Regions from separate parts of the Fusobacterium sp. IOR10 genome, predicted to be linked through region 2. Evidence: riboswitches for the same ligand, from Rfam matches in the RefSeq annotation. Region 2 holds a riboswitch; the other holds the start of a gene.

Region 1 (3,402 bases), on a different contig from region 2:
GAATAATAATTTTTACCAATAATAGTATAACCTTTAGAAGTAATAATATTAGAAGCTATTTTTTCAAAATAATAACCTTGTTCTCTTTTATTTTTAAAATTCATTTGATTAGCTTAATCTCCTAAAATTTTTTTTAGGAAGCTTTTTCTGTGGATTGGTAATGGTCCTTTTTCTAATAAAATATTTCTATGCAGTTTTGTTCCATACCCTTTATGTTTTTCAAAAAAATATTCAGGATATAATTTAGAAAACTCCTTCATAATATTATCACGAGATACTTTAGCTATTATAGATGCAGCAGCTATTGAAAGTGACTTAGAATCGCCTTTTACAAGAGGCTCTTGTTTTCCAGAAAATTCTTTAATTAGCCTATTTCCATCCACAAGAACTTTGTCACAAATAATATTGTTTTCTGAAATATCATCTAAAGCTCTATTCATAGCTATAAAAGTAGCATTTAAAATATTATATTTTTCTATTTCTTCCACAGTAGCTATTCCTATTCCAACATGGCAAAAGGTTATTATTTTATCAAAAAGAAGTTCTCTTTTTTTTTCACTTAATTTTTTAGAATCGTTTATATCATCAAAAAATTGGTAATATTTGTTGTCTTTTAGTTGTACAGCAGCAGCGACTACTGGACCAGCTAAAGGACCTCTTCCTGCTTCGTCGACTCCAACGAAAGTTCCCTGTGCTAGGTCAAAAGAATATAGTTTATTCATAGTCATCTCCTAAAATTTCTTTATTATTTAACTTTAGATTTAAAGTTTTTAAGGTTTTTGAGAAATCATCAGGTAATTCTCCAAGAAAAGATAAATTTTCATTTGTAATAGGATGAGTAAATTTTAAAATATAAGCATGTAACATCTGTCTCCCTAATATTTTAGAAGTAGAACCATAGATATCATCACCTAAAATTGGGTGATTTAGAAACTTAAGGTGCGCTCTTATTTGATGAGTTCGTCCAGTTTCGATATTAACTTTAAGTAATGAAAAATTAGAAACTTCATCTATTACTTTAAAATTAGAAATTGCAATTTTTCCATTAGTTTCAACCACAGCCATTCTTTTTCTTTCATGGGGATCCCGACCAATTAAAGTTTCTAATCTAAATGTATTTTCTTTGAAATTCCCTTTACAAATTGCTAAATAAGTTTTATTTATTTTTTTTTCTTTAAACATTTCAACTAATTTTTCATGCACATCATTTACTTTAGCTATAATGATAAGTCCACTAGTATTTTTATCTAATCTATGAACAATACCAGGTCTAATGGGATCACTGTCTATATTTGATAAGGATGAAAAATTATAGAGAATTGCATTTACAAGAGTTCCGCTATAATTATTTAGTGCTGGGTGCACAGTCATATTAGAAGGTTTATTAATGATAGCAAGATAATCATCTTCATAAACAATATTTAATTTAATTTTTTCTGGTTTTATTTCCAAAGATTTTTCCTCAGGAAACTGAACCTCTATTTTTTGTTTAGATTTTAATTTTAAACTACATTTATTAATCAGTTTATTATCAACTTTAACATAATTGTTATTTATTAAAGATTGAATATAATTTCTGCTTTTATTAGGTATATTTTTTTGAATAATAGTGTCAATTCTTTTTTTTTCCAAAGAATCTCCTACTATGAAAATAATTGGTTCCATATTCACTCTCCAATGAAATTATATTATATAAATAATTATAACATTACTTGAAGTAAAAGAGAACTAGAAATAAATAAAACTTGACATTATCAATTGAAAGTGTTAGCATATTTAGGATTAGACAATAAAATAATAAATTCAGGTAGAGGTTGCAAATGACAAAACTATTAACTTGAGCTGAGGAGCTAAGATGGTTAAGAAAGGGGATTTTGCCGAAAGATTAAAGGAGCTATCCGTAAATCTTGGGATTATAAAGAATATTTATAATACTGACATTGGTAATACTAATGTAGAGCTATCAAGTGATTTAAAAAAAATTAGTATAATTATACTTATTTTGTAATTACTCTACCTTTCTTTTTGAAGGGTAGTTTTTTTTTATAAAATTTATTATTTTAATTTAAATATTTAGGGAGGATTGTATGGCACAAGAAAGAAGAGGTTGGTTTATTGAATTATTAAAGCTGTCTCCAGTATTTTTATTGGCAACACTAATGGTTATAGTAGGTTTAGATGTACTAGTAGCAGCTCCAATAGCAACAGTTTATGCAGCTATAGTTGCATTTATAACAGAAAAGTTTACTTTTCAGGAAATAGTAGATAAAGCAGTAGATAATGTTAAAGAAATTCAATTGGTATTTTTTATATTAATGTTAGCTTACGCTATGGCAGAAACTTTTATGGCTTCAGGAGTAGGAGCTTCAATTATAATAATGTCTCTTAATTTTGGATTAACAGCAAAAACAATAGCTGTTACTGGAATAATAGTTACAAGTATTTTATCAGTTGCAATTGGAACATCTTGGGGAACGTTTGCAGCATGTGCACCAGTATTTTTATGGCTAAATCATATAGTTGGTGGAAACATTGTTTTAACAACTGCTGCAATTGCAGGGGGAGCTTGTTTTGGAGATAATATAGGACTTATTTCTGATACAACAGTTGTCAGTTCAGGAATTCAAAAGGTGGAAGTTATTGATAGAATAAAACATCAAGGAGTTTGGTCTCTAAGTTGTTTAATATTGAGTATAATAGCTTTCTATGTAGCTTCAGTAATGATGGGCTTACCAGATACAATTGGAAGCGCAAATGATGCTATTGCTCAGATTCCTCAGGAGGTTTGGACTGCTTTAGCTGAAAAAAGAGAATCTGCAGTAATTTTATTAAATCAAGTAAAACAAGGAGTGCCTTTATACATGATGTTGCCTCTAGTTTTGGTTTTAATTACAGCTATTAAAGGGTTGCCAACTCTTCTATGTTTGTTTTCTGGAATAATATCAGCTTTAATATTTGGATTATTCGCAGGAACTATAACAAGTATTCCAAATTTTTTAAACTTAATGTATACTGGGTTTGAAGGAGCTGGATCTTGGGTAATTGTAATGATGATGTGGGTAGCTGCTTTTGGTGGAATAATGGGAAGTATTAATGCTTTTGAACCATTATCTAGAATAGCTTTAAAGCTTTCTAAAAATGTAAGACAATTAATGTTTTTTAACGGAATATTTTCTATTTTAGGAAACGCTGCTTTATCAGATGAAATGGCTCAAATAGTTACTATAGGACCAATTATTAGAAATCTTGTTGATGAAAATGTTGAAGGGTCTGAAGAAGCTATATATAAATTGAAATTAAGAAATGCAACATTTAGTGATGCTTTGGGAGTCTTTGGGTCTCAATTAATACCTTGGCATGTTTATATTGGATTTTATGTTGGGATAGCATCTGTTGTGTACC
Region 2 (3,402 bases):
CATTCATTCTTCTTCCTCCTCTTGGCCCCCGTATAGGGGGGTACTAAAATAATACTATCACTATTTTTTATATTAGTCAACTAAAATAAAAAAGAGGGAAATTAAATTCCCTCTTTTTATAAAAAATCTTAATTAATTGTCATTATTTTTATTTAAATATTCATAGGCATTTAACAAATTCATAACCTGAACTTTTACTCCAATAGCAAGAGATTTTTCATCTATAGAAAATGATCCGTTATGAAGTGGTTTATTTTCTTTTGTTCTCATTCCAACTCCAAGATTAAAAAAAGCTCCTGGAACCTTATCTAAATAATAGGCAAAATCTTCAACTACCATTTCAGGAATTTTCTTTTCCTTAACATTTTTACTCTCTAGTACATTTTCTCCACTTTTCTTTACAATATCAACAAATTTGTCATTATTTATAAGAGCCATATAACTATCAATATATTCAACTTCCCCTACTGCTCCCATACCTTCGCATATTAATGTAACCATATTTTTTATTTTAGGTTTTACTGAGTCCCTTAATTTATTAGAAAGAGTTCTTATTACACCTTCTAATAAAACATCTCCAGTTATTACATTTTCTGTTTCTCCACCTATAATTTTTCCAAAACTTAAAACTAAAGATTCTCTTGAATCTATGCTTCTACTAACTATTGTTTGAAGAGCAGTTATTACTTGGGCTGCTACAACTATTGAGTCAACCCCTGTACTAGGATAAGCTCCATGACAACTTTTTCCTTTTATTCTTATTTTTATTCTTGTTGAAGCTGCATTCATAGGCCCATATTTAATTCCTATTTTCCCTGCACTTATTGAAGGATCCACATGTAATCCAAATATTCCATCTACATTTTCAAGAACACCTTCTTTAATCATAGGCAGTGCACCACCTGTTGTCTCCTCTGCAGGTTGAAATATTAATTTTACATTACAAGGTAATTCTTTAATATTTTCAGAAATAACCTTTGCTACACCAAGCAAAACACTCATGTGAGCATCATGTCCACAAGCATGCATTTTCCCCCTATGCTCTGACTTAAAGTCACATTCAGTCTCTTCCAAAATAGGGAGTGCATCCATGTCAGCTCTAAAGGCTAATGTTATATCTTTATTTTTACCCTCTATCTCTGCAACAATGCCACTTTTACCTATATTTTTTTTATAGTTTATCTTTAATTGGTCCAATGTATCACAAATTATTTCAGTTGTTTTTGGAAGAGAAAAATCTAATTCTGGATATTTATGTAATTTTCTTCTAATATTTACAACAAAATCCTCCACCCTATCTGCTGATTCTAAAAACGCATTTTTTTTCATGAACTCTCCTCCTATTTTTTCTTTCACCTAATTAAAACAAGTTTAATACAAAATAGCAACTAAATAAAATATATTCTATTTCATTATAACATTTATAGAATATATTGTTAATTTAATGAATATCCGTGTATAATATGCATTAATTAAATATAAACCAGATTGAGGAGCAGTTGACATTATTAACTATATGGAGTTTACCTAAAACTTTGAAATATAGTGAAAGGGAAAGTTGCCGAAGTATAAACTTTAGGTAAAGTTTATATTGGGAGTGTAATTAACAGTTGCACTACTGTCATTGAGTATTCAATGTTGTGCTTTCTGTTGTGTCTTACTAAAATTTTAGTATGAGCTTTAGTAGAAATTACTAGACCAACAGTTTGTTGACTGTTGGTTTTTTTATTTAATTAAATTTTATTACAAAGGAGATTTATAAATGAGAGTAGTGTTAAAGTACGGTGGTTCTAGTGTTGCAACAATTGATAAAATAAAAGCTATTGCCAAGTATATTATAAAATTAAAAGAAACTAAATATAGTGAGATAGTTGTAGTTGCTTCTGCAATGGGTAAAACTACCAATAAATTAATATCTCTTGCCAAAGATATTTCTGAAAATCCTGATCAAAGGGAATTGGATTCTCTTCTTTCAACTGGAGAACAACAAACTGTTTCTCTTATTTCAATGGCAATTAATTCAATGGGTTCAAGTGCTATTTCTCTAACAGGATCTCAAGCAAATATTCTAACTACTGGAGTTCATACAAAAAGTAAAATTAATAGTATTGATGCTGAAAAAATTAAATGTTATCTTAAAAAAGGTAAAATTGTTGTTGTAGCTGGTTTTCAAGGAATTAATGAAGATGGAGATATCACAACTCTTGGAAGAGGTGGATCTGACACTAGTGCAGTTGCACTAGCAGCAACATTACAGTGTGAATGTAGAATCTATACTGATGTTGACGGAATATATAGCGTTGATCCTAGAATTCATCCTGGTGCTAAATTTATAGAAAAATTATCCTATGAAGAAATGATGGAAATGTCTAATTTAGGAGCTGGAGTTATGGAAACTAGAGCTGTGGAAATAGGTAAAAAATACAATGTGCCTATCTTCGTTGGTAAATCTTTAAACGAATCAGGAGGAACTTATATTATGAATACAATTAATGATTTAGAGGAGAAATTAGTTACAGGAATAAGTGTTACAAAGGAAATTATTATTACTAGAATCTTAAATATTGGATATTCTAGTGAAAAAATAGCTGAAATATTCTCACTTGTAGATGCTGGGGGATTAAATATAAATATGATTACACAAAATATGACAAAGGATTGCCATGTTGACCTTTCTTTCAGTTGTAACTCTGATGAAAAATATTTATTAGAACAAGTTATTAGCAAAGTAAAAGCTAATATTCCAGAAGCTGAAGTTGACTATAATGATAATTTAGGTATGATTTCAATAGTTGGAGTTGGAATGATTAATAATTCAGGTATTGCTGGACGATTCTTTTCATCTTTAAGTAGAGCTAACATTAATTTTTATCAAGTAACTACTTCTGAAATAAGTGTCTCATCTAGTATTGATAGAGATTTAGTTGAGACTGCTGTAAAAGCTGTTGCTAAAGAATTTAATTTATAAAAAATTAGTTATAAATAACAGAATTGTATTTATTTACGTCAAATACTAAGTACCATTAATAATTTTCTACAATTTAATAAAAAAGAGCAACTATGAATACTGCTCAAATTATAAAATCACTTAATATATAAATAATCTAAACAGGAGGAATAAATATGACCTTATTTACAGGATCAGGAGTTGCAATTATTACACCATTTACAAATTCAATGGAGGTAAACTATCCTAAACTTAAAGAACTTCTAGAATTCCATGTTGAAAATAATACAGATGCTATTGTTATTAATGGAACAACTGGAGAATCTGCAACTATGACAGATGAAGAAAGCTTAGACGTAATTAGATTTACTGTTGACGTTATTAATAATAGAATTCCTGTTATTGCAGGAACTGGTTCAAATGATACTAGACATGCTTTGGAATTTAGTATTGCT

Evidence for each region. Region 2 has a riboswitch for lysine ahead of GIL12_RS04855 (aspartate kinase). Riboswitches for the same ligand answer to the same signal wherever they lie in the genome.
Region 1: another riboswitch for lysine. It lies ahead of GIL12_RS08670 (Na+/H+ antiporter NhaC family protein); the one in region 2 lies ahead of GIL12_RS04855 (aspartate kinase).

What each region holds. Positions count from the first base shown of each region.
Region 1 is NZ_WJWY01000033.1:9,992-13,393, forward strand. Features, by position in the region: gene GIL12_RS08655 (YraN family protein) at 1-104, opposite strand, end outside; gene GIL12_RS08660 (ribonuclease HII) at 114-722, opposite strand; gene GIL12_RS08665 (RluA family pseudouridine synthase) at 715-1,665, opposite strand; lysine riboswitch at 1,801-1,971, shown strand; gene GIL12_RS08670 (Na+/H+ antiporter NhaC family protein) at 2,088-3,402, shown strand, end outside.
Region 2 is NZ_WJWY01000012.1:6,585-9,986, reverse strand. Features, by position in the region: gene GIL12_RS04865 (metal-sensing transcriptional repressor) at 1-7, opposite strand, end outside; gene GIL12_RS04860 (M20 family metallopeptidase) at 133-1,329, opposite strand; lysine riboswitch at 1,481-1,654, shown strand; gene GIL12_RS04855 (aspartate kinase) at 1,763-2,968, shown strand; gene dapA (4-hydroxy-tetrahydrodipicolinate synthase) at 3,124-3,402, shown strand, end outside.